DNA from 2 places in the Shewanella pealeana ATCC 700345 genome. Region 1 is predicted to be linked to the other one. Evidence: riboswitches for the same ligand, from Rfam matches in the RefSeq annotation. Region 1 holds a riboswitch; the other holds the start of a gene.
What was found. A riboswitch is a leader RNA that binds a small molecule or an ion and turns the genes downstream of it on or off. The one in region 1 is predicted to bind thiamine pyrophosphate.
Positions count from the first base shown of each region.

Region 2: another riboswitch for thiamine pyrophosphate. It lies ahead of thiC (phosphomethylpyrimidine synthase ThiC); the one in region 1 lies ahead of SPEA_RS09585 (TonB-dependent receptor).

Region 1 is NC_009901.1:2,220,985-2,237,376, forward strand. It holds gene SPEA_RS09530 (LuxR C-terminal-related transcriptional regulator) at 1-190, shown strand, start outside; gene SPEA_RS09535 (curli production assembly/transport protein CsgE) at 187-648, shown strand; gene SPEA_RS09540 (curli assembly protein CsgF) at 661-1,068, shown strand; gene SPEA_RS09545 (CsgG/HfaB family protein) at 1,071-1,919, shown strand; gene SPEA_RS09550 (hypothetical protein) at 2,122-2,460, shown strand; gene SPEA_RS09555 (hypothetical protein) at 2,593-2,922, shown strand; gene SPEA_RS09560 (helix-turn-helix domain-containing protein) at 2,990-3,403, opposite strand; gene hinT (purine nucleoside phosphoramidase) at 3,600-3,956, shown strand; gene SPEA_RS09570 (PaaI family thioesterase) at 3,953-4,459, shown strand; gene SPEA_RS09575 (PaaI family thioesterase) at 4,452-4,952, shown strand; gene SPEA_RS09580 (YcfL family putative periplasmic lipoprotein) at 5,009-5,398, shown strand; TPP riboswitch at 5,524-5,654, shown strand; gene SPEA_RS09585 (TonB-dependent receptor) at 5,707-7,845, shown strand; gene SPEA_RS09590 (YkoF family thiamine/hydroxymethylpyrimidine-binding protein) at 7,906-8,166, shown strand; gene pnuC (nicotinamide riboside transporter PnuC) at 8,287-8,949, shown strand; gene SPEA_RS09600 (phosphotransferase) at 8,950-10,011, shown strand; gene SPEA_RS09605 (HvfX family Cu-binding RiPP maturation protein) at 10,332-10,925, shown strand; gene SPEA_RS09610 (NAD(P)H nitroreductase) at 11,148-11,696, shown strand; gene SPEA_RS09615 (GNAT family N-acetyltransferase) at 11,820-12,419, shown strand; gene SPEA_RS09620 (hypothetical protein) at 12,633-13,037, shown strand; gene SPEA_RS09625 (hypothetical protein) at 13,310-13,699, shown strand; gene SPEA_RS09630 (ABC transporter ATP-binding protein) at 14,149-14,835, shown strand; gene SPEA_RS09635 (HlyD family secretion protein) at 14,825-15,916, shown strand; gene SPEA_RS09640 (efflux RND transporter periplasmic adaptor subunit) at 15,913-16,392, shown strand, end outside.
Region 2 is NC_009901.1:2,903,553-2,919,944, reverse strand. It holds gene SPEA_RS12665 (coproporphyrinogen III oxidase family protein) at 118-1,404, shown strand; gene fadE (acyl-CoA dehydrogenase FadE) at 1,559-4,006, opposite strand; gene SPEA_RS12655 (class II glutamine amidotransferase) at 4,251-5,036, shown strand; gene SPEA_RS12650 (DUF3108 domain-containing protein) at 5,114-5,899, opposite strand; gene SPEA_RS12645 (MGMT family protein) at 5,921-6,274, opposite strand; gene SPEA_RS12640 (hypothetical protein) at 6,485-7,156, shown strand; gene SPEA_RS12635 (MFS transporter) at 7,328-9,049, opposite strand; gene def (peptide deformylase) at 9,317-9,808, shown strand; gene SPEA_RS12625 (DTW domain-containing protein) at 10,086-10,601, shown strand; gene trhA (PAQR family membrane homeostasis protein TrhA) at 10,661-11,410, opposite strand; gene SPEA_RS22420 (hypothetical protein) at 11,654-12,565, shown strand; TPP riboswitch at 12,796-12,894, shown strand; gene thiC (phosphomethylpyrimidine synthase ThiC) at 13,041-15,044, shown strand; gene thiE (thiamine phosphate synthase) at 15,047-16,392, shown strand, end outside.

The DNA of each region.
Region 1 (16,392 bases):
TATCCGTGAGCGAGAAGTGCTACAGGTGCTGCGTAATGGTAGTACCAATATCGATATCGCTAATAGGTTATTTGTCAGCGAAAGCACCATCAAAACCCATCTTTATAGAGCCTTTAGAAAGATTGGAGTCTCTAGCCGAGGACAAGCAATTGCCTGGGCGCAGACTAACCTACATGAAGTGACTCAGTGAAGCGCTTGTATCTAAGCTTACTACTCTTTTTGCAACCCGCAGCAGCAGAGGAGATTGTATTAGATAAGCAGTCTCCTCCTGCAGCTAAAAATACCAGCGATATTCCCCCGAAAGTCGAAACTGACCTGATTGATGGGCTGATCCTTAATAGAGCCATGACCCGTTTTGGCCACAGATTTTACCGTGAGTTTGTCGCGGCTTATCGAGATATCGGAGGCGTAGTTGAGCATTCAGGCCTGACGATAGTTGAGCAAGCCACTGCAAGAAGTGGCAGTAAAATTAGTATATTACATAATAGAAAGCCTATTTATATTACGGTTGTATCACCTGCAAGTCGTAATATTGACGACCAAGCTTTAGCAGCCGCTAGTCGCGTTAATCAAAAATTGAAACAAAATCAGAGGCAAGCAAGCTGGAGCCAATTCCTCGATCCAGATTTAGCTCCAGACGAGTTTTAACAAGGAATGTTCATGAAAATAATAAAAAATGTCGTTATAGGACTAGCTGTTACAGCAGGTGGCGCCCAGGCAACTCAATTGACTTATACCCCCGTCAACCCAAACTTTGGCGGTAGTTACCTCAATGGTTCTTATCTATTATCTAACGCATCGGCGCAAAATAAGCACTCAGGTGGTTCTAGCTATGTTCCGCCTTCGGCACTCGATCGTCTTGCCAGCTCTCTCGAGTCACGCCTGATGAGTCAACTATTTAATGATGCAGCAAATGGCGGTGAAGGATATCTAAGAACCGATGATTTCGAGATCCAAGTCGTGAATGAAGATGGTGCGTTATTGGTACATATTACCGATGTTTTAACCGGTGAAACGACGATTATTGAAGTCGGCGGTATTGTTGATAACAGCACTGGAGAAGGCTAGTCATGAAAAAGCTAATTCCACTTGTATTGTTAACTCTGGTGAGTGCCTGCTCGACCATGAGTGAAATTGAACAGATTACGCCTTCATCTAGTTTGATGCCTAAAAGCGAGACCTACTATGACCTTATCGGTTTACCTGCCCCGCAAGGAAGCATGGTTGCGGCGGTTTATGACTTCAGAGATCAGACGGGTCAGTATAAACCAATTCCTTCTAGTAACTTCTCGACTGCTGTGCCTCAAAGCGGTACTGCATTTTTAGCTCAGGCGCTTAATGACTCTAGCTGGTTTACTCCTGTGGAACGCGAGGGACTACAGAACCTGCTGACAGAACGCAAGATTGTTCGAGCGGGCTTAAAAGGTGATGCGGCGAGTTTGAGTCAGTTAAATTCGGCACAAATTCTGATGGAAGGCGGCATTGTTGCATACGATACCAATATTCGAACGGGTGGGGCTGGTGCACGTTATTTAGGAATTGGTGCATCGGGCCAATTTCGGGTCGACAGCATTACCGTTAACCTCAGAGCGGTCGACATTAGAACTGGCAGGTTACTTAGCAGTGTTACCACGACAAAGTCGGTATTATCTAAGGAGCTGACCGCTGGTGTGTTTAAGTTTATCGATGCTCAAGAGTTATTAGAGTCAGAGATCGGCTATACCTCTAATGAACCTGTCAGCCTGTGTGTTGCACAAGCGATTGAAAGTGCTGTGGTGCATATGATTGCCGATGGGATCTGGAAGCGAGCTTGGAACCTTGCCGATAGCCAAACCGGACTCGAAAATCCTATTTTAAAGAAATATTGGCTAGAAGCGCACTCTGTTGAGCGAGTTCAAGCAAGGTTAGAGCAAGGTTAATATCAACGTACATAGTCGGTTTGTTAGATATTTCATAAGGCACCAATTTGGTGCCTTTGTTATTTCTATCCTAAACCACTTACTTCAGAAAGTGGATTGTATACTATCACTTTAATATTCTGCTACACTATGCGCTAGACAGGTGTCTTTTGCTGGGTTATGATCTGCTTTGATTTAGACACAACTGAGAAGAGAGCTGTTTATGAAATTGATATCGTGTACTGCCATGTTATTTGTATTAAGTGTATTTTCGACTCAGGCGGCCACAGTCGGCTGTGAGCGGGTTGGTGGCATTAAATGCCAGAAAGTGGGTAAATCTTATGGCCGCACTAAGGTGATAGTCGTACCCAAAAATCATCGTCATTATCATGCTTATCACTCTCCTCTGCTAACCGCAATGGGGATGGCTATTATATTAGATGCTGCGGGTAATGCCGTCACAGATAAAGGCAACAAAGTCGTTGTGTTAGGCGAGGGCAATGAAGTAAAGCAGGTTTATGAGAAAGATGGTGTTGTTTATCTTATCAAAGAATTAGGCTGAAACATGACCAGTCAGCGAGTGTTTGAACGACAAATCCCTATAATTGACAGGGGCTTAACTGTTTTAGCTGCAATTATTTGTTTATCGGGCATTGTCTTTATTATCAAAATGGGGGCTTCAGAGCTGAGTGTTATGAACATGATAGTTAGTATGGTCATTGCGCTCACTATCTATTTATTCAAAGTGCTAGTCATTGGTTTGTGCCGGAGTTTATTGACTCTGTCTGAAGATGGGCGAATAACACCAAAGCCTACTATGCCTGCTTCGCAGATAAAGCTTACGCAGAAGAAAGTCTCTAATTTTGGCTTATGTACTTTTTGTAATCAGTTTGAAACTAAAAATACCCTGTCAGGTCGTTATGTCTGCTCTGATTGCTATCAGATCTTTTTAAAAGTTAAGCAGTCATCGAGCCTAATATCTGCAGTACCTCAGGCGATGTCTGGGGGGAAAAAGTGCTCATAATGGCAAAAAAATAGTCGGTATAGACCGACTACTTTCATTCATACAATCGCTACGCACTACTTGTAAACTACTTGTTCATTTCTCGTTCTTTATTCAAGAATTCGAAACCACTCTTTAAGAAGTTGAAGCGCTCTTCATCGGGGAGCGAGCGTACTTGAGTTAGCATCAGACCGAAGGCCGAGTCGATCATTAATCTGTCTGATAACTTTAAGTAACGATAGACGACAGGTCTGAGCACTACCGAAAAATTGCCAGTGAAATCATCAAAGCGCTGCTCTTCGATAGCCAGAGTGTTGTTCACTAGTTCGCGCATACACAGTGCCGCAAGAAGTGCATTTTTATCACTAAATGACTGGTACTGAGCGGCACGAGAGTATCCGGCTCGCTTGTGAACATCTGACATATTCAGTGCGATCATGCCTTTTTCTTGTACTAGTTCTGTGGCCGCATCGAGTAATGCGGTTTCTTTTTCCGTAAGCATTGCAAAATTCCTGCAAATTTTTTTTCATTAGATGTTGTTATCAAGCTAAAGTCAATCACATTGTATAGACAGTTGTTTAAATTTTGTATAGATGGCTTCAAGGCAATTGAATGATTTGCATCGGGTAATCACCATCGCCATCGCTAAATTTTCGAGTATACTATGGCTAGTAATTTCCTTTATTGAGGGCAGAAAAGTGGCCGAAGAAACCATATTTAGCAAAATTATTCGACGTGAAATTCCAGCGGATATCCTGTATCAAGACGATCTTGTTACCGCTTTTAGAGATATCACACCTAAAGCGCCAACCCATGTATTAATTATTCCTAATCATTTGATCCCAACTACAAACGATATCAAGGCATCTGATGAAAAAGCATTAGGGCGTATGATGTCTGTGGCAGCTAAATTGGCACAAGAAGCGGGCATAGCTGAAGATGGCTATCGCTTGATCATGAACTGTAATCAGCACGCTGGACAGGAAGTGTTCCATATCCACATGCATTTACTCGGTGGTCAGCCATTAGGCCCAATGCTGAGCCCTGGTGCATGAGTTTAACTAGTGAGCAGGGCTCATTAACAGGCATGGCGAGCCGGTTCGTTGAGCAGTTGACCCAATGCCGTAAACTTAAACTCAAAGTATTAGAAGCGAGTGGCAAAAAGGTGTTGATGGAGTTGCCTTATGACGCACAACTTGTCGGCTATCCTGATACTGGCGTGATCCATGGTGGGGTGATCACCACCTTAATGGACACTGCAAGTGGTTGCGCCGTGGTGTGCTCTATTTTTGATAAGTTTCAATTATTAGAGATTTCTCCGACACTGGATCTACGTGTCGACTATATGAAGCCAGCCGAGCCCCACAAGCCTGTTTATGGTTTTGCCGAGTGTTATAAATTGTCTTCAAGTGTCGCCTTTACTCGCGCAATTGCTTATCAAGACTCCATTGATAATCCTATTGCTCATGCAGTTGGCTCGTTTATGCGGATCAGTCCTGAGATGGTCGGTGAAGAGTTTCGATTGGCGTTAATGGGAGAAGCTGATGACAATGCATGATGAGCCAAAATCTGCGGTGGGTATAGAGCAAGATGACTCTGCTCATGATGAAACCGGTAAGCTAGATGTAAAAAGCATCGTCAAAAAGGCAAAAGAGCTTAATGACTTCGGCCATTTGCTTGAGCACGTACCCTATGCCAAGTTTATCGGTATGGCGGTGGAGCGTTTTGGCGACGAATTGGTATTTAAGCTGCCAGCCAAAGATGACAACATAGGTAACCCAATATTACCTGCACTTCATGGTGGGGTGATTGCCGGCTTTATGGAGATGTCTGCAATTGTGCAATTAATGGTGTTTATGCAGACGAGCAAGGTACCTAAGGTAGTGGATTTTTCTATCGATTACTTAAGAGCGGGTTACCACAAAGACAGCTTTGCCGAGTGTAAAATTACTCGTCAGGGGCGCCGAGTCGCTAATGTGAATATTAATTGTTGGCAAACCAATCGCAAACATCTTATTGCAACTGCGAGGGCACACTTTTTAATCGATTAATCAAATGTTTAATTGTATAACTCGTATTAGCTATTAGCTCAAAATAGGGGACAATCATGAAAAAGCTTTTATTGGGACTCGTTACCGCTGTGATGATTACGGCGTGCGCTCCACATACTGCTGGCGTTATGGCGGGGTCGAATGGGGAGGTGCGTGTAGATAACAACAGTTTTGGCAAAGAGGTACAAGTTAGCAATATCATGGCGCGTCCCGAAGGTGGTTTTTTACGTGGTACAGGCACCATTGCCAGTCAAGTATCAACCGACTTAAGATTGCAGTATAAGTTTACCTGGTTTGATCTCAATGGCATGACTATTGACGATGAAGGAGTCAGCTGGAAGTCGATTAAGTTACACGGTAAACAGCAGATGCAGGTGAGCGCCGTCGCGCCTAATGCTACAGCCACTCGTTTCGAACTTTATGTTCGCAAAGCATTTTCTAATTAAGATAATGTCAGTGTTAACTTAAGTCACCAACGTAAAAAAACGTCAGCTAAGCTGACGTTTTTTTATGCATAGCGTTCATATTTCTTAAGAAGACTGTCACTGAGTTGTAAATTTCATGTATAATCGCGCTCGCCAAGGGGTGTTAAAGTCTATAAACCGAAAGTTGGATTTATAGATTTTGACTGAGATGTTGAAAAACGAACCCTTTGAACCTGATCCGGCTAATACCGGCGTAGGAATGGGCCACAATTCATTTTCCGATCGCTTCTTTACGTTGCCGGATCTCAAATTTTTAATTTTGAGGTCCTATGTTAACTCTAAAAACTTATTCGCCAGTCGCCCTCGCGATTATTGCTGCTATTTCCTCTCCCAATGCACTTGCTAATGAGCTGGGTTCACCTGTGAGCGATGACATCGAAGTCATGGTGGTCACTTCCGACTTTCGCGGCAGCGCACTCGAAAAAATGCCATCGAGTGTCACAGTTATCGATCAGCAGCAAATTGAAGATGAGGGAGCGCAGCACTTCGAAGATATCCTCAATAATATCGCCAACTTTAACTGGTCTGGTGGTAGCTCTCGGCCTAAGTATTTCCAAATTCGTGGTGTCGGCGAGCAGGAAGAGTACCAAGGCGCACCAAATTCTTCAGTAGGCTTTGTGGTTGATGATATCGATCTGTCTGGTTTAGGCATGGTGTCTAGCATGTATGACTTGCAACAAGTTGAAGTGCTACGAGGGCCTCAGGGGACACGTTATGGGGCTAATGCACTAGCGGGTCTTATCTATCTGAAGAGCAATGATCCAACGGATGTTTTTGAAAATGGGGCAGAGGTGTCATTGGGTGATGACAATCTACAAACCTTCAGTGGTTTCAGCTCTGGTCCGTTAACCGATTCTGGCAATCTGCTTTATCGTGTCTCACTGCAGCAACATCAACAAGATGGCTACCGAGACAATCTTTATCTTGACCGTAGCGACACCAATAACCGCGATGAATTTACCGGCCGCGCAAAACTTCGTTGGTACGCAACCGATGACTTAGCAATTGATTTAACCTTGCTGCATGCCAACTACGACAATGGTTATGACGCCTGGACATTAGACAATAATGGCTTCGATACCTTAACCGATGCTCCGGGTGAGGATAAACAGCGCACTACGGGCTCTTCACTTAAGTTTACCTATACAGGTGCACAGAATTTCGAGCTGACCTCTCTCACATCATTTGCAAATTCTGATACTCGTCATAATTACGATGGTGACTGGGCAAATCCTGATTATTGGGAAAGTCGAGATTGCGGTGGTGTGCCTTGTGAATATGAATATAACTGGGATAAGAAAGGCGAAAGAAAGACTGTAACTCAAGAGTTTAGATTATCTTCTACCGAATCGGGTCGCATTTTTGCCGATAGTACCGACTGGCTAATTGGCGTTTATGGCATGGATCTGCAAGAGGATAACGAAACCATAGACAGTTACAGTCAGTTATCCGCCGAGTATGAGGCGCGAAATTACGCCGTGTTTGCTCAATTAGACTCTGATTTAGGCGCAAGTTATGCACTTTCCGTCGGTCTGCGTGCCGAGCGTAGAGACAGTGATTATAGTGACTCAGCAGGCGACAGTTTTGATCCAAGTGAAACCATGTGGGGCGGCCATATTGCCCTTAGCAAGGCGTTAGCTGAAAACCATGAGTCATACATACGTGTGGCACGTGGCTATAAAGCCGGTGGCTTTAACATGTCGCTACCGATTGAGTTAGCTGACAAGAAAGAATACGACACAGAGATCCTTTACAACTATGAGATAGGTTTGAAGTCTACTTGGCTAGATGGTCAGGCAAGCACTAACTTAGCGCTATTCTATATGGATAGACAAGATCAGCAGGTGGCGGCGTCACAGCAATCAACTGTGCCGGGTGAAGAGGGTAACTTTATTCTGTTTACCGAAAATGCAGGTAGCTCACATAACTATGGGGCTGAATTAGAGGGTAATTGGTACGCGACCGATAACCTGAATTTATACGGCAGTGTCGGCTGGCTTGAAACCGAATATGGTGATTACCAGTACGAAGATAAGTATGGCACCCTGGTTGATCTATCTGGTCGAGAACTTGCGCACTCACCTAACTTTACCTTCAGCCTAGGGGCAACTTACCGTAGTGACAACGGCTGGTTTGCAAACCTTAACACTAGCGGTAAGAGTGATTTTTACTACTCAGACAGTAATGAATCTAAATCTGATGCGTATCAGATTTTTAATGCCAAATTGGGTTACGAGGCTGACATCTGGTCTGTTTACCTGTGGGGGCGTAATTTATTTGATGAAAAATACGGTGTTCGCGGTTTCTACTTCGGTAATGAACCCGATTTAGATTGGGCCGATAAGCAATATATACGTTATGGCGATCCGCGCCAGATTGGTATGACGTTTAACGTTAAGTTTTTGTAAGACAGGATATTTAATCTAAACAACATTGAGCCGCACCCGAGTGCGGCTGAGGTCAATAAAATGAAATTAACAGCAGAAATTAGTTGCTACCCACTACAAGATAACTATTTAGACCCTATTAAGTGGTTTATCGCTCGTGTCGATTCTTACGAGAATATTCAACGTGTTACCAATGCAATGGCCACTCAAGTCGTTGGTGAATACAGCGACGTGATGTCAATGCTCGCTATTGAGATGCAAGCGGCGCATGAAAAGTTTGGTAAAGCTGTGTTCGTATGTAAGTTTATTGGTGGTGAACTAAATTTAAGTCATAGCGAATAACTAATAAGTAAGTGCCAATGAAATGACCATGGATATTCAGTTGGATCTGTGGTCATTTTTATTTTTTGATCGACAACCCTTTTAGGCAAGCCTTTATTGTGCTGAGCAGAGGACATTTCTATGTCAGAATTTTGGCTAACATTAGCCAATAGCGTTACGGCCGCTTTTGGTGAGGCTCAAGCGCTAACGGCGTGGGAGGCGGTGGCAGTATTATTAGCCATGGCTTATCTTATACTGGCAATGAAAGGCAACATCTGGTGTTGGGCTGCAGCCTTTATCAGTACCGCCATCTATACGGTATTATTTTGGAAAGTGTCATTGCTAATGGAGTCTGTCCTTAATGTCTACTATATGGCAATGGCCATATATGGCTATTGGATGTGGAAGCGAGGAGGTAAGGAACATGATGGGGTCAACATCGTTTCATGGAGGCTATCCACTCACCTTAAATTAATCGCTGTGACGACTATAATCGCACTGCTTATTGGTCACTTTATGGCGACGCAAACTCAGGCGGCTTTTCCCTATCTCGACGCCGCGACAACTTGTTTTGCTGTGATGACCACCTATCTGGTTGCTAAGAAAGTCTTAGAAAATTGGATTTACTGGTTTGTTATCGATGCCGTTTCTATCTATTTGTACATCAGTAAAGGCTTGATGTTAACCGCGATTCTTTTTGTGCTCTATATCGGTATGGTGGTGTTTGGCTATATGATGTGGCGCAGTAAGATGAAAGATCAGCAAGCGGCCGATGAGATATCACTCTCTGCAGGCGCGGTATAAATGCATTTCCCTTTAGCAAGCATATTGTCAGCATATCTTGAGCAAGCACAGCTTTCACAAGTCAGTTTGATCGCACCTTTAACCCAAGGGCTGAGTAATCAAAATTACTATATTCGAGGCTTACACCCAAGTAAGCCTCGCGCCGCAGAGTGGGTATTAAGAATTAACAGCTGGGCAAGCTCGCAGATCTGTAATCGTCAGCATGAGGTGCTTAATTGGCAACTGGCGAGTCAGGCTAAACTCGCTCCTCAACTTGTTTATGTTAGTCCTGACAAGCAGTTCTACCTCAGTGAATTTTTTGCTCAAAACGAGCAGCGCTGCTGGAGCGATTTGATTACCGCCAATGCATCACACCCTATAGTCACGATGCAAGAGCTGTGGCCGGGAGCTGAGTACAAGTTGCTAGAGTTACTCAATGGCCTGAAGAAGCTTCCAGCTCCTAACAATGTGATGGGGTTTGATGAGCAGTGGCAGGTTTACCAACGTAGACTTGAGCTGATGCAACAGCAGTTGAGAACACATAAGCTCAAGTCCCTAGAAGTTGAGTCTTGGCTAGATTTACATAGTCAGCTAGTGGCACTAAAACAGCAAGTTGGAGACATGTTAGCAAGGTTAGCCGGTTGTCTGGTTAATCTGCAGTTTAGCCATAGGGACCTGAACCCATATAATATTTTAGTCGTTGAAGATAAGCTCAAATGCATCGATTTCGAATATGCCTGTAGTTCCCACCCCTTGTCTGATTTAGCCTCGGTTATTGCCAGTCATTCGCTGTCGTCAGAGCAGCGCCGCTGGTTAATTGAAAACTACTTAAGTGAGCATCCAAACCTGAATTCAAAGGCGGGTAATGCAGTGCCGGCGGCGGTAGATCTCTATTGGGTCTTCGCTGTGTGCTGGGCACTGCAAATGGCATTCGATTGCTTGGATGGTGATAGTTTAAATAGTAATAGTTTGAATAATGACGGGCTACCCCCTGATGAAGCTATCGCTGTAAGCCGCCCCTCGTGCGCCGATTACTTAACCTATGGGAAGCAGTATCGAGATTTAATCGCCAGCTGCGTTTAATCACTAGCAGAGCGCATTCCTCCATAGCTTTTTTCTTTAAGCACTCCTTTGCTACAACGCAATTTATTTCTAGTAGCGAATAGAAATAGCACATAGAAATAGTACATTAAAAATGCGGCATTGAATTGTCGCTTAGTGCGAATATCTAGCGATGTTCTATGCTAGATAATAGCTTTGCTGTAGAAAGCAGAGTGGCTAAACAATGCGGCCCAAGTTTCAACTCACTGAAAGATAGTTACCCTTTAGAGGGTCTGTATAAACAAGTGCTCTTAAGCATCGCCTTTTAGCTACTTAAGTGATTAATTTGAAGAGGGAATCAAATGCAATTTGTTAATTTATATCAAAAGTTTTTAAGCACGTTAAAGTATGGTGAAGGACTTGCGCCACTTGCGCTACGTCTGTATTTAGCCCCTGTATTGATGCAAGCCGGATATAATAAACTTTCCCACTTTAGTGACTCCGCAGCTTGGTTTGGTAACCCAGACTGGGGACTTGGACTACCGTTTCCAGAGGTGATGGTTGCACTTGCCGCTGGTACAGAGTTTTTTGGTGGTGCCTTGCTGGTGGTAGGTTTGGCGACTCGACTCGTCTCAATTCCTTTAGCCTTCACCATGTTAGTCGCAGCTTTTAGTGTACATATTGAAAATGGCTGGCTGGCGATTGCTGACTCAAGCTCTTGGCTGGCAAATGAGAATGTTCTCGCCTCGGCCGAGAAGTTGCAGCAGGCTAAACAAATTCTACAAGACAATGGTAACTACGAATGGTTAACCAGCTCAGGTAACTTGGTGATCTTAAATAATGGTATTGAGTTTGCCATTACGTATTTGTTTATGCTTTTAGCTCTAGTGTTTATGGGGGGAGGACGTTACACCAGCCTTGATTACTATATCGCTAGGCGCAATGATATTGCCTAGGTGTCACACTAGCGGCTTATGATACTAACGAGATCCCACTGAGTAAGTGGGATTTTTTGTATTATCGGCTCTGGGTTTGCTATTTTTGGTAAATTTAACCTTTGTAAAGTGGTTAAATTTCATAAATATGGGTGGAATATTTTTACCCACTTGATATTCTCGAACACGAATTGTGACCTAAGTCATTCTTTTCTCCTCTGAACGTTTATTAAGGATAATCCGTTGGACGCATTAGAATTATTGTTAACTCGCCAATCTACCCCAAGACTCATCGCACCAGCACCTAATCCACAGCAACTGCAAACTATCTTAGACGCAGCAACTCGTGCACCAGATCATGCGGGTCTGACACCTTGGGAATTTATTATTGCCGAGGAGGATGGCCTAGCTCGACTTGGGGAGGTTTTTGTCAAAGCATTGCAGGCGAAAGGAGCCGATGAAGACTTAATTGCTAAGGCAAAGAATATGCCCCTAAGGGCGCCAATGGTGATTACTGTTGTGGCTAAGGTAATTGAACACCCAAAAGTTCCCGCGCTAGAGCAACAACTTGCAGCAGGATGCGCTGTGATGGCAATGCAACAAGCGGCCTTTGCTCAAGGCTTAGGCGGTATATGGCGTACAGGAGAGTTGGCCTTCGATGCTAACGTGTATCAATTACTTGGGTTACAAAGTACCGATCAAATTGTAGGGTTTCTCTACCTAGGCACTCCAGCGATAAAAGCCCCGACCAAAACACTTAAAGATGGCAAGAGCTTCGCTCGATATTTATAGCGCTTTATCCCGGTTATTGTGATAAAGATAATGGCTAGACGTTGAACTAATTTCATCAAGAATTTGGTTAAAATGAGTCTGTTACCATGCTAGCGTAGAAGAATTATAATTCAGGAGGTTGTGGTGAACGAAGAAGCAAGAGAAACCAGTTTAGTAGGTGAGCATATCGTCCTAGAGCCTTTATCTCTGGAGCATCAAGCTGCGTTAAGTATTGCCGTTGCTGATGGTAATTTATGGGAACTTTGGTACACATCTGCGCCTCATCCAGACGATATGAAGGCCTATATCGAAACGGCGTTAGCGACCGAAACCAGAGGAGAAGCGCTGGCTTTTGCTGTACGTGATCGCTACTCGGGTGAGATTGTGGGCTGCACTCGGATCTGTAACTGGCAGCAGCAACATCGTCGACTAGAAATCGGTTACACTTGGTATTCAAAGAGTGCACAGCGCTCGGCGGTCAACACCGAGGCCAAATTACTGCTGCTGAGTTACGCTTTCGAAACGTTAGATGTAATGGCCGTTGAGTTTAGAACCCATGTTCAGAATCAAGTATCTCGTCAAGCGATATGTCGCTTAGGCGCCAATCAAGACGGTATCCTACGCAACCATCAAATATTAAAAAATGGCACCATCAGAGACACTGTGGTGTATTCAATCATAGATTCTGAATGGCCTGATATAAAGCTGGGGTTAAAAGATAAGTTATCTGCTTATCAGGAATAGCCAATGGTATGGAGCTGTAGCGCAAGAGCTGCCACTGATTCTCTGTATTAAGGACGATTAGTTACAATGGAATGTCATTAAAAAGATGACCAATTCTTCAGCTTTGCACTTGATATTAATTAAAAGCTAAAGTAGAAATGTATGCTGGAAGCTAAATTCAGCATTAACTATTAGCAATTATCAAAGCAACTAAAAAGAAAAGGATAACCTTCAATGTTTGCAAAGATTAACTTAGCACTGATTGTACTGGGTGCCAGCACGCTCGCTTTTAATAGCCAAGCGGGGGAGGCGGAAGACGCCTTTGTTAGTGAGCTTGCCGATTGTGCAGCCTATTACCATATCGCGTCTGATGCGATTTCTGCGATGGATGCTCCCCAAATGGCGGCAGTGGTGGATAGGTTAACACTTTCGGGCGAACAGGCGTCGCAATTGGCGAAGCAATATCAAACTGAAGAGCAGGTCTCAGCCGCGATTATCGCAGCCGAAAAGAAGCACCAATCGACTATGCCTAACGGTAAAAGCTTAGGTCCATTGATGGGTAAATATAAAGAGACTTGTAAGAGTATTCTTGCCCAGCCAGAAAAGCGTCTCGATTATTGGACCATGGTCACCATGTAATACTTTTGGGATGAACGCTTTCCTTGAGCTTCCCTCGAACTGACTTAAGCCAGTTAGTCTAAGTGCTTACTGCAAATGTGAATAGAGTCGCCAAACATCTCGGCTGACTCTATTTTTAACTTAAGTATGATTTTTATACTCACCTTTTAAATCATGGCTTTTAAATGGCATGACTTGTAATAATTCCAGCCAATCCCCTGTCTACTCGCTTAGTTCTAGCTTGCAAGCTATGACTTTTTGAAATCCCATAACCTAGCGCACAGGAGTAACCCATGAACATCTATTTGTTGATCGCAGGACTTCTCGCAGTGCTGACCTCTATTGGTCATTTTACCTATGGTAGAACGCACTTTCTGTTGCCAATGAATGCAGCAGACTTTGACCCAGAAGCCAAGGCCGTTATGCACTGTGTATTTCACTATGTATCGGTATTTCTTGTACTCTCGACTTTGGTTCTGCTCTGCTGCGCTTTCGAAGCCATCTCTCAGATGCAGAGTTTTGGTATTTTGCTGTTTATCGCGCTTAATTTTGGATTATTTGCCATCTGGCAGCTTTATATAGGTTTTATGAGCAGTCTTGAAGCGCCATTTAAGCGATTATTTCAATGGGTATTTTTTGCGCTTGTGGCAGGGTTTACCTTAGCCGGGACTCTGCTGAGTTAGCTAAAACTTTTGGTAGATTAATACCAATTAGAATAAACCACGTAGAGTCCTTCGCCATTTAAATAGTATTGTACAAACAGTGGTTTAAAGCTTTAACTGTAATACATTCACATGAATATTGCTCATGTTAAGATTGGATTACAGGGTAACAACTTGTCTTTTACTGAGCAGCTAGGTAAGTTGAGCAGCCTATTCCAAAAGGATTGGAATTCCCCAAACAAGGACGAGAAGATGCACCGCACCATTATGTTGCCCCTAGACGTTTACTGTATCAGGATTTGATGCCTATTTACTTGTTCCTTTCGAACATTTAATAACAATCGTTGTCCGATAGTTATAATGACGATAATTTACAAATTTTTGCGGATTAACCAGATAGCTATAGCGTTCTTCTCTGTATGATAAGAGCTTGTCTATGATGTTTGCCAATCCAGCCATATGAGCATTTTATGATTAAAGTTCATCAATTAAAAAAAGAATATCCCATGGGAGACAGCTGCGTGAAAGCGCTCAATGGGGTAAGCTTCTCTATCGCGAGAAATGAGTTTGTTGCCATCATGGGGCCATCTGGGTCAGGGAAGTCAACATTAATGAACATCATTGGCTGTCTAGACAAGCCGACGTCGGGTAGCTATAGCCTGAACGAACAAGCGGTGGCCGAGTTAGATGATGATGCCTTGTCTGCTGTACGTAACAAGGAGATTGGTTTTGTGTTTCAAAGCTTCCACTTGTTACCCCGTTTATCTGCTTTGCAAAATGTGTTGTTGCCCTTAAGGTTCTCAGCTTCACCTGTTCAAGATACCGATTATGCCCATGAGTTACTCAAGCGAGTCGGTCTCGATACTCGCCATGATCATAGACCCAATCAGTTATCGGGTGGACAAAGACAGCGTGTGGCCATTGCTCGCTCTTTAGTGAATCGACCTGCAATCCTATTAGCCGATGAGCCCACTGGCGCGCTAGACAGTAAAACCTCGGTCGAGATCATGGCGCTGTTTACTGAGTTACATAAAGCCGGACAAACCATCATCTTAGTGACTCATGAAGAAGAGGTTGCCGCTTATGCCCAGCGTATTATTCGTATGCGCGATGGTGACATCGTCGAGATAGAAGAAAGAGGTGAAAATGCCGCTTAATGTTATAAACACCCCAAAGGTTAAATTTAAGCGGGGCAATAAGTACTTCAATTTCGCGCTTGGCTTTTCCATCGTCTTATTGACCAGTTCAAGTGTCGTAACAGAGGCCGTCGCCAGCACTGAGTCTCAGAGCGTTGCTGCTTTGGCAAATCATGGTTATGCACCAAATGAAGGTGAACTCATGCCTTTACTGCTCACAGGCCAAGTCGCTTCAGTAGTTTCCCAAGCTTTTATTGTACCTAAGGCTGGCGATACCTGGCTTTACCAAATTCAATGGATGGCACCTGAAGGTAGTCTGGTAAAACCTGGTGAAGTGGTGCTTATCTTCGATAAAAGTGAAATTGACAGTCGTATCGAGCAGTTGGAAGGAAGTTTATTAAGGGTGAAAGCCCAGGAGCAAAGCCAATCTATTGAGCTAAATGCACAGTTATTACAAGCAGAGTTTGAGTTGAAACAAGCTAAATTAGAGCTTGAGAAGGCCGTACTCGATGCCTCTGTTCCCGCCGATTTCATTGCCGCTAAAGATTATGCCGATTTTCAGTTTAATAAATTGAAAGCCGAGTCTGAATTGTCAAAGAAGCATCAAGCATTAGCCGAAATTCAAGATAAGCGTAAGGCGTCATTGTCACAGCTCTCAATCGATAAACAGCGTGCAGAGCTAGAGCTTGCTCAGGCGCTATTAGGGCTTGAGCAACTAGAAATTCGCGCCGATATTGCCGGGCCAGTACTTTATTCAAGAGATCCATGGACAGATAAGAAATATGCCGTAGGAGACAATGCCAGAATAGGCAGGCAAGTGGTGACGATCCCTGCGTTAAACAATCTCGAAATTATCGCTTGGGTAAATGAGGTGGATGTAGATCGTATTAAACTGGGAGAACCTGTACGCCTAAGGCTTGATTCTCAAACTCAAGTTACGCTCAGTGGTAATGTTGCCGACGTTAGCCGTCAGGCTAAGAAGCAGCCTGCATGGGGGAACAGCAACTGGTTTAGAGTATCGATAAAATTTAAGGTCGACAAGCGAGTGGAGATTATTCCAGGTATGAGCGTGTTAGTTGAAGCAGGAGTGACCCCCTCATGAAGTTGACCCTAATTAGTGGATTCGTGTTTGGCGCACTATTAACCGGTTGCTCAGACACGGTTACCACCCAAGTCGAGTCAGGTATTCTAGAACAGCAGATTGAAGTAACAGGAGAGTTGGTTTCGGCTAATACCGTGAACCTAAAGCCGCCAGCTCTGCGCCGCGTCTGGCAATATCAAGTGAAGATGTTGGCTCCAGAAGGCAGTGAGGTTAACAAGGGGGATAGAGTCGCGCAGCTAGATACCTCTAACTTGAGCCAAAGGCTATCGGTCAAGGCGGCTGAATTAGAGACAACGATTCAGGATATCGAAACCTCGAAGCTTAGAAATGCTAAGAAACTTGAGGAGCTCAAACTTGAGCTGGCCGAAGCTAAGATGAATCAAGAGAAGAGTCAGATGAAAGTCGACATTTCAGATGAAACCGTTTCGGCTATCGATGAACAGAAATACTTAAGAGATGCCGTTATCGCCAAAGAT
Region 2 (16,392 bases), 680 kb from region 1:
GGGAGCTTTATCATTAAACATCGGCTTTGTAACACACTTTTTAATGTAATCAAGGAGTAAGGTATTAGGTAATCACTTACCTGAGGTTTAGGTAAACTCAGCATCACAAGGTGAGTTATGTCATTTGCCGATCTACGTTTAAGTTTAGCAACACAAAGCCTGGATTTTGTTATGCAGCATACAATTACGCATTCGCTTAGCTTAGCGGATGCTACAGTGCTTCCAGCCTCGCTGTCATCAGTAGCTTTTACCCAAGAGCAACATATTGAAACCCTTTATATTCATATTCCTTTTTGCCATACACTTTGCCGCTTCTGCTCATTTCATAAAATTAAATATAACCAACAAAAAGCGCTCGAATATTTCCAGGCTTTACGAAAAGAAATACGCCACGTGATTGAGAGCGGTCTTCGTTTTAACCGGGTATACATTGGTGGCGGTACAACGACGATACTAGAAGATGAGTTAGTTAAGACCATCGAGTTAATTAAAAGCTTAACCACAGTGCGTGAAATTTCTTGTGAGACTGACCCTAGCTACTTTAGAACGGGTCATCCTGAAGTACTTAATGGCTTAGTAGATCGAATGTCTATTGGTTTACAGAGCTTTGACGATAGAATATTAAAAGCCAGTAGCCGGTTTGAAAAGTTCGGTTCAGGTGATGAACAAGAAATTGATATTAGACGCGGCATCGAACTGTTTCCTACGGTTAATGTGGACTTAATGTACGGGTTTAAAGGCCAGACTCCCGATAGTGTCGTGACGGATATTAAGCGGTTGATCCAATTGGAACCCGACCAAATAACCACCTACCCGTTGACGCTAGGGATAGGTAAGAGTCGTAAAAAGTCTCAATGTTTAGCGGGCGAGCCTAAAGATCTTTTTCCACAGTTTTTGGCCGTTAAGCAGGTGATGTCAGATCGCTATATGATGGAGTTCCCATGGACTTACAGCCGTAATTTCGGCCAAGCTGTTGAGAACAAATACGTGTTAGATGGTGAAAACTGCTTTGGTGTGGGATCGGGTGCGTTTGGTCGCTTTGGCGAGCAATTTCAGATATCAAGCTTTAGTATTGATAAATATATTCAATTGATTAATCAAGGCGGCGTAGGTACAAGTCATCATAAATTACTTAGCGTAAAATCGATAAATCAGCATCATTTAATGATAATGATGGGGAAAGGCTGCTTAGATAACGCGCTGTTTAAAGCCCATACGGGTAAGAGCTTGTGGCAAGCCTTTCCTGTCGAACTCACTTACCTATTAGCTTCTGGCGCGCTAATTAAGCAAGGGGATAGCTATTTTACCACCGAGGCTGGCCAATTTATTGCGCTAAAAATGTTTAGTGGTTTTTTAGCGGGAATGGATTATTTACGTGAGCAAGCAATTGAGTTGGCCGCTTAATGTTTGCTAGCCGTTAAGCTCTTAGTTGTTTTAGTACTTAGTTGTTTTAGAGCTTAGTTTTAGTACTGGATTAGTTGAAAGCTGATTACGAATGAAAAATAAAAAAGGCTTAAGTGAATACTTAAGCCTTTTACTGCGTGCTTCTGCTCAGTAATTAAGCTGCTTGCACCTCTTTTGTGTACTCAAGCGTGCGAGCTTTTAGCTCTTCAGGATCAAAGTCATCGACGTTGATTGACTTCATACGGCCAATTTCGGCTCGTTCAAGTAATGCGACTTCTTCTTCACTTAGCACACCAAGCTCTTTACCTTCTGCAGCTATTTTATCTAACCACATAAAGGGTAGGCGTTTACCTGCGGCCTTACAGACTTTGTCGTAGATAGGTTCTGATGCCAAGATATCCTTAAAGGTCTGCTCTTGAATACCCACAGCATTATGCTCTGTTGGCGTCCAGAACTGGCCTTTACCAAGGCGGTCGCGGCTTGCACAAGGGGTTTGCATGATCTTAGCGACCTTATGGTCAAGCACATCACTTGGGCGCTTAAGTGGACGACCGAATGGGAAGATCACTGCGCGTAGTCCAATACCTAAACCCATGGGGAAGTTGTCGAGTAGATCATCTAAAGATGATTGTAATTTGTAGAGTGAGTCTTCAACTGCCCACTGTACTAATGGTAGATCTTCGGTGAGTCGGCCTTCATCTTCGTAGCGCTTAAGGGTTGCCGATGCTAAATAAAGCTGGCTGAGTAAGTCGCCAAGACGTGCTGAGATCCGTTCTTTGCGCTTAAGGTTACCACCTAATGTTGCCATTGCTAGATCTGATAGTAACGCCAAGTTTGCACTGAACCGGTTCATCTGCTGATAGTAACGCTTCGTCTTATCCGAGTATGGCGCATTAGAGAAACGGCTAGACGTTAGACCCATCCACAAGCTACGTACTAGGTTGCTGGTGGTAAATCCGATATGCCCAAAGATAGCCGCATCAAAATCACGTAGGCCCTTGTTTGCATCTGGATCGAACGCCGATTCCATTTCGGCTAATACATACGGATGGCAGCGAATAGCACCTTGACCATAGATAATCATCGAGCGAGTGAGAATGTTTGCCCCCTCAACCGTAATTGCAATAGGCGCTGCCTGATAACCACGACCAAGATAGTTATTTGGGCCTAAACACACCCCTTTACCACCGTGAATGTCCATGGCGTCAATGACACATCGTTGCATTCTGTCAGTGAGATGAAATTTCACAATCGCTGAGATAACCGATGGCTTTTCACCAAGGTCGATACCCGTTGTAGTCAGTGTGGTTACCGCATCCATAAGATAAGCGTTACCACCAATGCGAGCCATCGGCTCTTCGATGCCTTCAAGTTTACCGATAGGTAGCTTGAACTGGCGGCGAATGCGGGCGTAAGCCCCCGTTGCAACGGCTGCAGTTTTAATACCACCGGCAGAGTTTGACGGCAAAGTAATACCACGTCCAACCGATAGGCACTCAACCAGCATTCTCCAGCCTTGGCCAGCCATTTCAACGCCACCAATAATGAAGCTCAGTGGTACAAACACTTCATTACCGCGAGTAGGACCATTTTGGAACATACAGTTTAGTGGGAAGTGGCGGCGGCCAGTTTCAACACCTTCAATGTCGGTAGGAATAAGTGCACAGGTAATGCCTAAATCTTCTTGATTGCCAAGTAATTGGTCTGGATCGCGAAGCTTAAATGCAAGGCCAAGTACTGTAGCTACTGGCGCAAGGGTAATATAACGCTTGTTCCAGGTTAGTTTCATACCCAGTACTTCTTCGCCTTCCCATTCGCCTTTACACACGATACCGAAATCAGGAATAGCGCCTGCATCGCTGCCAGCTTCTGGGCTAGTTAATGCAAAGCAAGGGACTTCTAGACCTTGAGCAAGACGGGGCAGGTAATGGTCTTGCTGAGCTTTGGTGCCATAATGCTGCAGTAGTTCACCAGGGCCTAATGAGTTAGGAACACCAACCGTTGAGGCAAGCTCGCTGCTTAGACCTGCAAGTTTTTGCAATACACGTGATTGTGCATAAGCTGAATACTCTAAGCCGCCATATTTCTTTTTAATGATCATCGCAAAGAAGCCATGATCTTTAAGGTATTGCCAGATTTCTTCTGGTAAATCACCTAACTCATGAGAAACTTGATGTTGGTTTAGCATGCGACAAACTTCTTCAACAGGACCGTCGAGGAAAGCTTGCTCTTCGGCACTTAGGCTAGCTTTTGGATAGTTATGAAGTTTGCTCCAATCGGGCTTACCTGCAAATAGGTCTGCTTCCCACCATGTGGTTCCCGCTTCGATGGCTTCTTTTTCTGTTGAAGACATCTCCGGCATAATGCCACGGTACATCTTAAGAAGGGGTCGAGTGATGACGTTCTGTCTGAATGAGCTGATATTAAGAGGCAGGGCAATGGCAAGAAATACTACCCAGAGTAATGGGCTTAAGCTCGCGGCGCCGGTTCCGATTGCTAATACAACCGCGGTGCCTAAGGTGGCGGTTAAAAGAGAGACTCTTAGATAAGCTAAAGCGCCTATGGTAAAAATCAACGCCATGATCCAAAGTAGGGTAGTCACTGTAATTCTCCTTTTATGTGTGAGCTATAGTTAACCTAAAGACACTTATTTTGAGTTCTATCTCACAATTATAGCCTGTGGTCAGACCTGTGTTTCATAAAATTTAAACGTTCGTTAATTTTAATACAAGTAGTTTTCAAACAAATGTTTAATTTATTTGTACGCAGTCAGCATTCCACAATGGCTATCAAGTGGTTAGAATGGCGTTATTAATGATGTAGTAGATTGAATGGGATAGAGATTAATGTGCGAGTTGCTGGCCATGAGCGCCAATGTACCGACTGATATAGTATTTAGTTTTACTGGATTAGCACAAAGGGGCGGAGTCACTGGGCCTCATGTCGACGGTTGGGGGATCACTTTCTACGAAGGTAAGGGCAATCGCACTTTTAAGGATGCTCGTCCTAGCAGCGAATCTCATATTGCCCAGTTAATTAAATCTTATCCGATAAAGAGCGAAGTGGTAGTAAGCCATATTCGTCAAGCCAACCGTGGTTGTGTCTCTCTTGAGAATACTCATCCGTTTACACGGGAGCTTTGGGGGCAATATTGGACTTATGCCCACAATGGCCAGTTGAGTGATTATGAAGACAAGTTTGTGTCCAAGCGTTTTACTGCGGTTGGAGATACAGATAGTGAAATGGCTTTTTGCTGGATCATGGATCAAGTGGTAGAGAAGTTTGGTGATCAAGCTCCCGATGATAGGTTAACTGTTTATCAATACATATCGACCCTCGCAGATGAAATTCGCGCCTTAGGCGTGTTCAATATGATCTTAAGTGATGGTGAGCATTTAATGAGTTATTGTAGTAATAACCTTTGTTACATCACTCGCCGTGCTCCTTTCGGCAAGGCTAAATTGATTGATACCGATGTGGTAATCGATTTTGATAAAGAGACGACACCTAATGATGTGGTCACAGTGATTGCCACGCGACCGCTCACCAATAATGAACAGTGGAATGTGCTTACACCAGGTGAGTGGAAGCTGTTTAAAAAAGGTGAGTTGGTGAGTTCATCACAGAGCTAAATAATTGCTAGAAAATAAAAAGCTCGCAAGGTTAAACCTAGCGAGCTTTTTTATTGGCATGTTTATGGTTAGTAAAGTCAGCCTTCCTCGTTGCTAGCCTTATCATCGACAAGCGCCTGCTCAGTTGTTGGTTGTAACTTTTCATCACTCGGTCCAAAACGATAATTAAGAAGCTTGATATCCAGCTGCTTACTGCCTTTTTCAAAATGGGTTAACCGTATTGGCAGATAACTGAGATCTGGCGCCATCCAAAAGAAGGTTTGGCGTTTTTTACTATCACGTACAACTTCAAATTTGACGGTTTGATAACTGCCACTTTCTATATTAACTCGTTCCTTCCCCACGATTTTAAAGGCGTAGTCATCGACTTCTCCCTCTTTTACCATGGTGTAATGCAGCTCATCTTTATGGGCTTGCATATCGAGTCTAAATTGCAGTTGGACCATCAATGGATCAAATAGTTGATTGTCGTAGGGGAACTTAGCGCGCTCATCTTTATAGCGGCTGTGAACCACATTCTGCCCTTTAGCAAAGGCGGCTTGCTCCCGAAAACTCGGGCCTGTACCTGTGCGTTCGACGGAGTAGCGCATAGGCACCAGCTGATTAGCATCTTCTAAGGTAAATTCGCTAAGGATGTGACGCTTGTCGGACAGCATTAATAGTCCAACATCGCTATCGAAACGATACTGAAAAAAATTGCCCTGTGGAGCCTCAAGAATATAGCGAGCACGCCCAAGCTCTATGCTGCCGTAATAAACTTGATACTCGGCAGTATGGGGCGTTAGCACTGTGGTGTCGGCAAGCGTTGTTCCGCTTGCTGCTAACAGGCTAATAGCGAATAGAGTCGGTATCTTTCTAGGCAAATTTACCTCCTTATTTGCTTTCTAATATGGCAGGGAAAGCACTAACGTTGCGATATCGGGTTGCCATTCATAGTCTGACAGCTTAATTCTGCCACGGTTCACTATAACGCCTTCTGCCCGTAAACATTGCATCTGCTCTATAAAGGGCGGCGTATGTTCAGCGAAGGATATTTTCCCTTGGCTATTGATCACTCTGTGCCATGGAAGTGCCATCTCAGGTGGAGCGGCGCGTAATGCTTTTGAGACCAGACGTGCCCGGCCGGGTAGGCCTGCTAAGTCGGCCACCTTACCGTAAGAATAGACCTTACCTTGAGGGATCATAGACACTATGTGCCATATTTGTGCCATGGGTGAAGGTTTACTACTCGCTTGCATGGTGCTCATTTCCTTTTATTACGGTAGGTTTTAACATAGGTAAAATCAACTCTTAGGCTTGTTTGTATTCGCCATTCAGCATTGACGGCAACACTTGTTGGTTTGCTGCTGTTATTTGTGTGTATGTGTTATCTGCTTGTAATATAAGGTGAAACCTCTTGCTGAAGTTTGGCGCTAAAGTAATAATAGCGCTTTTTAACGGTATATATAATGTCAGTAAAGGCGTTCACAGCTTCTGTAGGCTCTCTTTTATTACTTTCTGCTATCTCTTTGCCTACTTATGCTAATGATTTCAGGCATATTGCCGATCCCCTTAATTTAAATGATTCGCTTTATGTTGGCTTCGATGGCGATGTTTTTAAGCTTGGGGGCAGTTTTGCGACTAGTCATCAAAAGTTTTCCGCCAATACTAATTTAGGTGGCGACAAGTGGCACATGGGCTATTTATATTCGACGGATCAGCTAAATGTGAGAGCTTCAGTGCAACATGCTAAAACAGGCTCTCCACATGGAAATGCGAGTTATTATAAATTTCAGCTAGGTTTGATGACTGAGCATCAAGGTTGGTTTTCGACTCAGGTCTTTACCGAAATTGCAGTGAATCACTTGGCCGTTAAGTCTTACACAGATAGTACTGCTGCGAATGTGAATATGACAGTACTCAAGCCGTTGTCTGAGCATTGGTACAGTGAGTTCTATGCTCAGGGTAATTTGGGTATCGATGGGGTAGAGCGTTATGAGGCACAAAGCTGGCTTGCACTTGGTTACCAAATTAACCCACAGTGGTCTTGGCTCGTGCGTTATCAGTATGACTGGGAAAAACTAGAGAGTTTTGAAAATGAAGACACACAGTGGGTGTTTGCAATACGCTCGCAATTTTAACTTCTAGTATTAATTCTATGCTCCTAACGTTCATAATTGAATCTCAGAGCAAAAAATAGCCCGTGTAAGTTTACTTACGCGGGCTATTTTCTACGTCTGGTTTTAAGGGGCCTATTATCAATAGACCTATTTCAATAGACTAGGATTACCTCCCACAAGTCTATTTTGTGCTTAGCTTGCTTGAGCAAGTGTCACATCGGTATCGTCATCCGCTTGTGGCGTGGTACCAAATTTGTGGAACATAACCAGACCAAACGCGGTTAATAGACCAAAGCCACCAATGATGTACCACATCATATCTGGACGACCTGCACCTTTGGCTACTTCTGCATAGAGGTAACCAGATAGAGGGCCGGCTAGTAAGAAGCCTATCGCCGAAGAGACGAAGTAGTAGCCCATAAACATGGCTTTTTTATCATTAGGCGCAAAGCTTGCGACATATTCTTGGCTCTTAGGTGAGGCCACCATTTCACCGATTGAGAATACCAAAATTGAGGTCAGTACCATGGCTCCGCCCATGATTGCGCCATGGGCAATACCGCCAATGGCAGTGCCGATGGCAAGAATAATTGTGCCGCCAACAAGTACTGGCAGGGCTTGGAAGCGTTCAACGAAGCGGCTAATCATCAACTGCATTACCACAATTGATAGGAAGTTAAGTCCGATAAGGTACTCAGGATTAACTTGGCGATACTCGCTTGCCCATGTTTGGGCATACTGAGCTGCGGCTGTTGGTGTTTGGGTTATAGCAGCAAAGCCTTGGCTTATTTCTGCCGTTGGCACCATCACCTTAGTGTGCACCAATTCAAAGTAAGCTTGTTGTACATTTAGCGTACCAGCAGCGACTTCGTGGCTTAACCGGGTCATTTCTGATTGCAATAGACTTAAATCGACAGGAGCAAAAAACTGCTGCAGATCAGGATAGCCTGCAAGCATCAAGACGAGATCTGAGGTATCGACAAAGTCACGAATATAAATAGGCAAGGTAATAAAAATCTGCTGGTAGACCATCCACATACCAGAGAGGATCAGTAGGTAAATAACGAAGGGTTTATTACCTAGACTTATCTTTTGTGCATACCAAGGGGCCTGCTTGCTAGATGAGGCTAATTTGTCCCAGATGATATGAGATGTAAACCAAACGGCGTAGATGATTAATGTGGTTTCCCCCGTGATCCATTTAGCACCGTAAGACATTAAGATGATTAAGGTACCAAAGAACAAAATAGCAAAGCGTGCGTTACCTAATACTTGCTGGATATCTTGGAATACCGCTTTTAGAGGCTTTCCTTTCTGTTGGCTCTGATCCGTTGGTTCTTTATAGAAGAAGTAAGCTGGGATGAAGTTAACCGCAATCCAGAAGGCTGACATGATAAATACCCAGTCCCAGCTTATCGCTCTAACATAACCTGCGATAAATGGGCCCAAGAAACCGCCGATATTGACCATCATATAGAAGATCCCGAAGCCTAAGCCGCGGTTAGTATCATCTGTGGTTCGTGCCACCGTGCCGGTGACGACAGGTTTAAAGCAGGCGGCACCAACCGCAACGCCCATAAAGGCGACAAAGAAGCCCATAAAGGTATCGACTTGACCTAATAAGTAATAACTTGGGCACATGATGGCGTAGGCAACGAGGAACATCTTGCGGTAGCCATAGCGGTCGGCGAGGGCGCCTGTTAGAACAGGAAATAGATAGAGGAAGAAGGGGATCATCCCCTGCAATAAGCCACGCTCTTGTTCGGAGAATCCTAGACCGCCTTGATTTTGTGGTGAGGTCATATAAAGCGAAGAGAGAGCAAAAAAGCCATACCAAGCAAGGCGTTCAAAGATCTCCATGGTATTGGCTACAAAGAATGTAGGGGGCAGCGCAGTGCGTCCTGCTTGAGTCATATTATTATCCGTATATTTTATACATTTTGAGTCATGCTACCACATGTTGCAAAAAAGTGGAGGTTATTGTGCAAAATAGAAGCTGGTTGGTTCAGTAGATAACAAGCCAGTATTGGGCGGGTTTTAGGCTAGCTCGGTTAGGTGTGTAATAAGCCGTAGAGTAAATAGAGGTAGAAAATTAACTTAAATCCTTACTGGAGTTGCCTTTGCGCTTGATTCGGTCATAATAGCGCGAATTTTTGAGTTTACTTCTAGTGTGATAATAATATGGCAGTGTTAGACATTTTAACGATCCCCGATGAGCGCCTTAAGCGTAAAGCGGTTCCGGTAACAGATATTGAGTCTGTACAAGGCTTTATCGATGATTTGATTGAGACTATGTATGACACCGACGATGGCATTGGGTTGGCTGCAACTCAAGTTGGTAGCTTGCATGCTATCTTGGTCATCGATCTCTCTGAGGAGCGTGATCAGCCAATGGTATTGATTAACCCTGAGATAGTAGAATCTCGTGGTGAATACCAAGGTGAAGAGGGCTGTTTATCGATTCCTGGGTATCGCGCTAAGGTAAATCGTCATGAAGGCGTTAAGGTAAGCGCTTTAGATCGTCAAGGTAAAGCATTTGAAATCGATACCGATGAATTCTTAGCCATTGTGTTGCAGCATGAAATGGATCACCTTAATGGTGTGGTGTTTACTGACCATCTTTCTATGCTAAAGCAGCAGGTTGCCCTAAAGAAAGTAAAGAAGTACAGATAGATTCTCAATTATTAACATCTAATCTTTAGCATCTAGTTCTCGACATAAAGCTTGTCGGTGATAGATGTCGTTAATGGTTCAAAAAAAAGCGTCCCTTACCTGAGGGGCGCTTTTTTGCTTTAAGCCTAAACCATCTTTTTCAGAAGGTGGATCTTTTACTTTAAGCCCATTTCGAGCAGTATCGGGCGCCTTTTGCATCAGTTTACTCCGCTAGCGACGTTATCTTTAACGTGTTTCGGTATATACTCTTGCGGTTATTAAATTGTGAGTCTGTTCTGTGCAAGTCATATTATTAACCCATGAACGTGAAGCTACCCGTCCGACGAATACTGGCAACCTAGCTCTTAAACTGTTTCCCAAAGATTGCCAGCGGGTAATGTGGTCACGTGTCGCGCCTTCTGCAGAGCTGTTAGCTAAGCTGCAAGAACCTGAGACTGCGCTGTTATTTCCAGAAGATGACACTGACGAAACTGACGAGAGCTCTGAACAGAATATGTGCCAAACACAAGAGCCGACTCATAGAGAGCATGAATTTCAGTCACTGCCGAAAACTTTAGTGATTTTAGATGCGACCTGGCAAGAAGCGCGCAAGATGCTGCGCCAAAGCCCTTACTTGAAAGCGGCGAAGACCTTTTCATTAAAGCATACCCCTGAGTCGCAGTTTAGTTTGCGGCGTAATCAAATAGAGGGCGGATTGTGCACAATTGAGTGTATTATTGAGCTGTTTAAGCAGGCCAATAAGCAAGATGAGGCCGAGCGACTCACTGAAGCATTTCAAGCATTTTGTCAGTGAGCTCACTTTAATAGTAACTATTGAGCAAAGAGTGCACGTAATCCTTGATTACAGAATAATTAAATCACTGTTAGATAGATACACAGAAAGTGACAAACTGCGCCGCCTAATACAAATAGGTGCCAAATAGCATGATTAAAAGGGATACGTTTAGCGACATAAAAAATAACCCCTAAGCTATAAAATAATCCGCCTGCAATTAACAGATTAAAGCCAAGATCTGACATGTTAGCAATTAAGTCTTGCATCACAGTTACACAAAGCCAGCCCATCACCAGATACAGCACCAGACTGAAGGCCTTAAAACGTCCAATAAATAGAGTTTTAAATAATACTCCACCAATTGCCAGTGACCAGATAGCAATCAGAATCCAATCGGCTTCGCTGCTGGTTAACGTGATAAGCATCAGCGGTGTATAGGTACCTGCGATCAACAGATAGATAGCGCAGTGGTCGGCAATTTTTAGCCTATGTTTGGTCATTGGTGATGTCGCGCTGTGATATAAGGTCGAGCACAGAAAAAGCAAAATAATACTACTGCAGTAAACAACCACACCCGTTAACTGAACAAAACTTAAGTGATCAAAGCCCTTTAGTAAACACAGAATAAGCCCGACAATACCGACAATGACACCGATACCATGGCTTATACTGTTTGCCAGCTCTTCTCTAGCACAGTAGCTAGCCACTGTTATTTTCTTAGCTGTAGGATGAGAACCTTGATTGTCTGAAGCTGTCGCTTGTTCTACTGCCATCGTATAAAAGACTTCTGGTTTGACCACAATTAGGGGCAGTGTAACATCTTTCATTGGAAAAGCTAGAGTTTAAGCGAACACGTGTAAGCTAAGTTTTTTGTCGTCTAGTTTCAAATTTATTTTGCATGTAACCCTGAAACAGTAGCCTAGTAGTATTAAGAAATGGTTAAGAGTTGTTTGAGGTTGCAGCATTGTGGAGTGAAAAAGCCAGCAGCTAAAAAATGTTGAACTAAGGTAAAAGGTTGTTGCTCTAGATTGATGCCATTATAGGAAGAGTGCTTAAAAGGGATTAAGTCATTGAGATATGCAGGACGGCGGGAGGTAAGACTTAAGCAAAGGGTCTATGGTGAGGAGATCGTTACAGTAGACAAACTTGATGAGCCTGACACCAAGTTAAATTTTGTTTGCCCTGATAGTGAGTTTAGGATCAACTCAAGCTTATTAACTGAGAAAAATGACCAAAGACAATTCAAAGGTTTAACAATAACCCTTTGTGTATTATTACTGCACATCATAGCTATTGCTGCGATTGATGATTTATGGATTAGATCGGCACCTTTAATAAAAAAAGTTTCTGCTCCAAAAATTCAATCCTATCTCTATCATGCTCCTCAAAAAGTGCCTGAATTAGAAGCATCGATAGTAAATCAAGTGACACTCGAGCAAGTTTCTACAGCCAATCCATCATCAATATCAGCACTTGTTAACGCACCAACGAGTGGGTTAAATGATCAAGCAAAGCCCCCAAAAGCTGCGTTATCTGAGCCCGCAACTTCTGACATATCTCTTCAAGCGTCTCTAAATACAACAGCTAAAAGTAAGAGTCGTACGTCAAGCGTGAACCGGTTTACTCAGTCTTATTTAGCAAAGCAAAGAGCCAGTCAACTCGACTCGCTGGTCATAGAGCGTGCTGCAAAATATACCCAGCAGCGCTCCCTTAGTGAGATGGACGGCGACATGCAGGAGCTAGTTTTTCCTGAGGTTGATACATATAGCAAGGTGGCCACAACTGACCATGTACTCGACCCTAATCGCATCATTAGGAAGGGGGATACTTGTTATCGTATTGTCAAAATTGGTGATCAAATTAACCCTTATGCTGAGACGATCGGTTTTCCATTTAATTGTGGAGGAGATAAGGTTAAAAAAGCGATTAACGATGCGATAGCCGCAAGATTAAACAAGCGAATGGTCGGTAAACAGCGCTAAATATTAAGTGAAGAAAATGGCATGGATGGTCTGGATACTTATAAAAGAAGTCATAAAATAAATTATAAAAGAAGTGATAAAAATTCATAGTTGTGATTGGCTTTTAGTCTTTCGCTGGTATTTGTGCTTATATTTCAGTGGATTAATGGTTTGGCTGTGTGTTGTTAACTTCTGGTCTAATTACTTTTTAAGCTCTTGTATCGAACCTATCTATGAGTCTATACTGCCAGCTCATCTTGTCGGAGTGCCATATGGCTGAGACCGTTAATTCGGGATCCGTTGAACCTGATCAGGCTAGAACCTGCGAAGGAAACAAGCGAAACTACTGCATAACATGGCTTTTAAATAAGCGCCAAAAGCAGTATTTCGGTGGTTACGTGTAACTAGAATTTACCGCTAGTTATATGTTCAACTTTTCACATTCTCATTTTCTCCTGGCAAGCAACTTCATTTCTTATAAAAAGTGAGTTTGCTAATGTCAAATCGCCGCGAAACCCGTGCTCAAGCACAACAGTTTATTGATAACCTAAAACCGCTACAGCACCCAAATTCGGAGAAAGTTTATCTTGAAGGCAGTCGCCCAGATCTTAAAGTGGGCATGCGTCAAATCCATCAAAGCGACACCTTAGTGGCTGGTGATGAAGCCAACCCCGTATTTGAAGCTAACCCGCCGCTAAAAGTATACGACTGCGCGGGCGCTTACTCAGATCCTGATGCAAATATTGATGTACGCAAAGGTCTTGAAAAATTCCGTGAAAACTGGATTGAAGAGCGTGGTGATACTGTGCAGCTTACAAGTGCCAGCTCAGGTTTTACCCAGCAGCGCCTCGCAGATGATGGCTTAGATCATCTAAGGTTCGAGTCGTTGCTGCCACCACGCCGTGCAAAAGAAGGCAAACGTGTCACCCAATTGCATTATGCCCGCCAAGGCATTATTACCCCTGAGATGGAATATATTGCCATACGCGAGAATATGGCCAAGTCTGAGGTAACCGACCCTATTCTGACCCAAAAAGATAAAGGTGAGAGCTTTGGCGCGGTGATTGGCGAGCCAATTACCGCTGAATTTGTCAGACAAGAAATTGCTCGTGGCCGCGCAATTATTCCTCTAAACATCAACCACCCTGAAGCTGAGCCAATGATTATTGGTCGTAACTTCTTAGTTAAAGTGAATGCCAATATTGGTAATTCGGCGGTGACGTCATCCATCGAGGAAGAAGTCGAGAAACTGGTTTGGTCGACCCGATGGGGCGCCGATACCGTGATGGACTTATCTACTGGGCGATATATCCACGAAACTCGTGAATGGATTATTCGTAACTCTCCTGTACCCATTGGTACCGTGCCTATTTATCAAGCACTAGAGAAGGTTAATGGTGTTGCCGAAGATCTTAACTGGGAAACGTTCCGCGATACCTTAATCGAACAAGCTGAGCAGGGCGTTGATTACTTCACCATTCATGCCGGTGTATTACTTCGCTATGTGCCGATGACCGCTAAGCGCCTAACAGGCATTGTTTCTCGTGGTGGCTCTATCATGGCGAAATGGTGTCTATCGCATCATAAAGAAAATTTCCTTTATGAGCATTTTAGAGAAATTTGTGAGATCTGCGCCGCCTATGATGTGTCACTTTCATTAGGCGACGGCATGCGTCCAGGCTCGATTGCCGATGCCAACGATGAAGCCCAGTTCTCTGAGCTAGAAACGCTTGGCAAGCTCGTTAAGGTTGCTTGGGAATATGACGTACAAACTATCATCGAAGGCCCTGGGCACATTCCAATGAACTTGATTAAAGAGAACATGGATAAGCAGCTTGAGGTGTGTGATGAAGCGCCGTTTTATACCTTAGGCCCACAAACCACGGATATTGCTCCTGGGTATGACCATTTCACATCGGGGATCGGCGCGGCAATGATCGCCTGGTATGGCTGTGCAATGCTGTGTTATGTCACGCCTAAAGAGCATTTAGGTCTGCCTAACAAGGATGATGTGAAACAAGGGCTAATCGCTTATAAGATTGCCGCTCATGCCGGTGATGTGGCAAAAGGGCATCCGAGCGCCCAAATACGTGACAACGCATTATCAAAAGCGCGTTTCGAGTTTCGCTGGGAAGATCAATATAACTTAGGGTTAGATCCTGAGACGGCGCGCGCATATCACGATGAGTCTTTACCTCAAGAGTCTGCCAAGGTCGCTCATTTCTGCTCTATGTGTGGCCCTAAGTTCTGCTCAATGAAGATTACCCAAGAGGTGCGTGATTATGCCGCAGCTCAGGAGCGTGAGGCTGAGGCTAGAGTGATTGATATCAAATCTGCTACAGAGTATGACTCATACACTGGCAGTGAGTCTGATACGGCAAAACGTGCATCGCAAAGAGAGCAAGGCATGGCGCAAATGTCGGCCGAGTTTAAAGCTAAAGGTGCTGAACTTTATCATGAAGCGAGTCATAAACAGCCTGATGTTGCGTTAGAGGATTAATCATGGCAAACGCACATACATTGCCTGTTAGGCTTCCTGTTGTATGGACGATAGCGGGCTCTGATAGTGGCGGCGGTGCAGGCATTCAAGCGGATCTGGCAACAATGTCAGATCTTGATGCCCACGCCTGCAGCGTTATCACTGCGGTGACAGCACAGAGCTCTGTAACTGTGGCATTGGTTGAGTCTGTATCAAGTCAAATGTTGAAGTCTCAGCTAGACACCTTAGTTAGCGACCTACCGCCAGCAGCCATTAAAATTGGCTTGCTGGCCGAGCAGGCTCAAATTGATTATCTAGCCAAATGGTTAGCTAAGCAGCAAGCTAGTTGGCGTCAATCTGGCATTGTAGTGCCTATTATTTTAGACCCTGTGATGGTGGCTACCTGCGGTGATGCACTGGCAAATGGCGGAAGGCTTGATTTTACGCCGTTTAAAGGATTACTCACATTAATCACGCCTAATGTGAGTGAGTTAGCCATTCTGGCTGCAACAGAGCTTGAGAGTGTTGATGCATGTATCTCGGCAGCCAAACAGCTATCAGAACAGTTAAGCACTTCGGTGCTAGCCAAAGGTGGCGATCTTGGTCCAGCCTGGTGTCAGCATCAGGCTAATGATTTACTCGTTTGTACTGATGTTGAAGGAATATCTGATAAGCATCAGTGGCAGAGTTTTTGGTTATCAAGTCATCGAGTCAATAGCCAAAATAGTCATGGTACAGGCTGCACCTTGTCATCGGCAATTGCATCTGTAATGGCCCATGGCTTTGTGCTCAATGATGCGATTGTTGTGGCAAAGGCCTATGTGAATGCAGGACTGATCGCCAGCTATCAGCCGGGCAGTGGACCTGGATGCTTGGCAAGAACGGCATGGCCAAAAGACTTACAGCAATTTCCCTATATCAAAGTTATCACAGCAAGCGATACCGAACCTATGTCGCTTGCTGCTTGGGAGTTGATGAATAATCAGCGAGGCGACTTTAAGCAGATTGATGGCACCTTGGGATTATATCCTGTAGTTGCTGATGTTGAATTGCTACAAATCTTGTTAAAAGCGGGGGCTAAAACAATTCAGCTGCGAGTTAAGGATGCAAGTTCGCCAACCCTTGAAGCGCAGATAATCAAAGCCATTGCTCTAGGTCGTGACTATCAATCACGAGTGTTCATTAACGATCACTGGCAGCTTGCCATTAAACATCAAGCTTACGGGGTTCACCTTGGTCAGGAAGACTTGCTCGACAGTAATTTAAAGCAGCTACGTGAAGCTGACATTGCACTTGGGTTGTCGAGTCATAGCTATTTCGAAATTTTGTTGGCAAAGCAACATCAGCCATCATATATCGCATTTGGGCA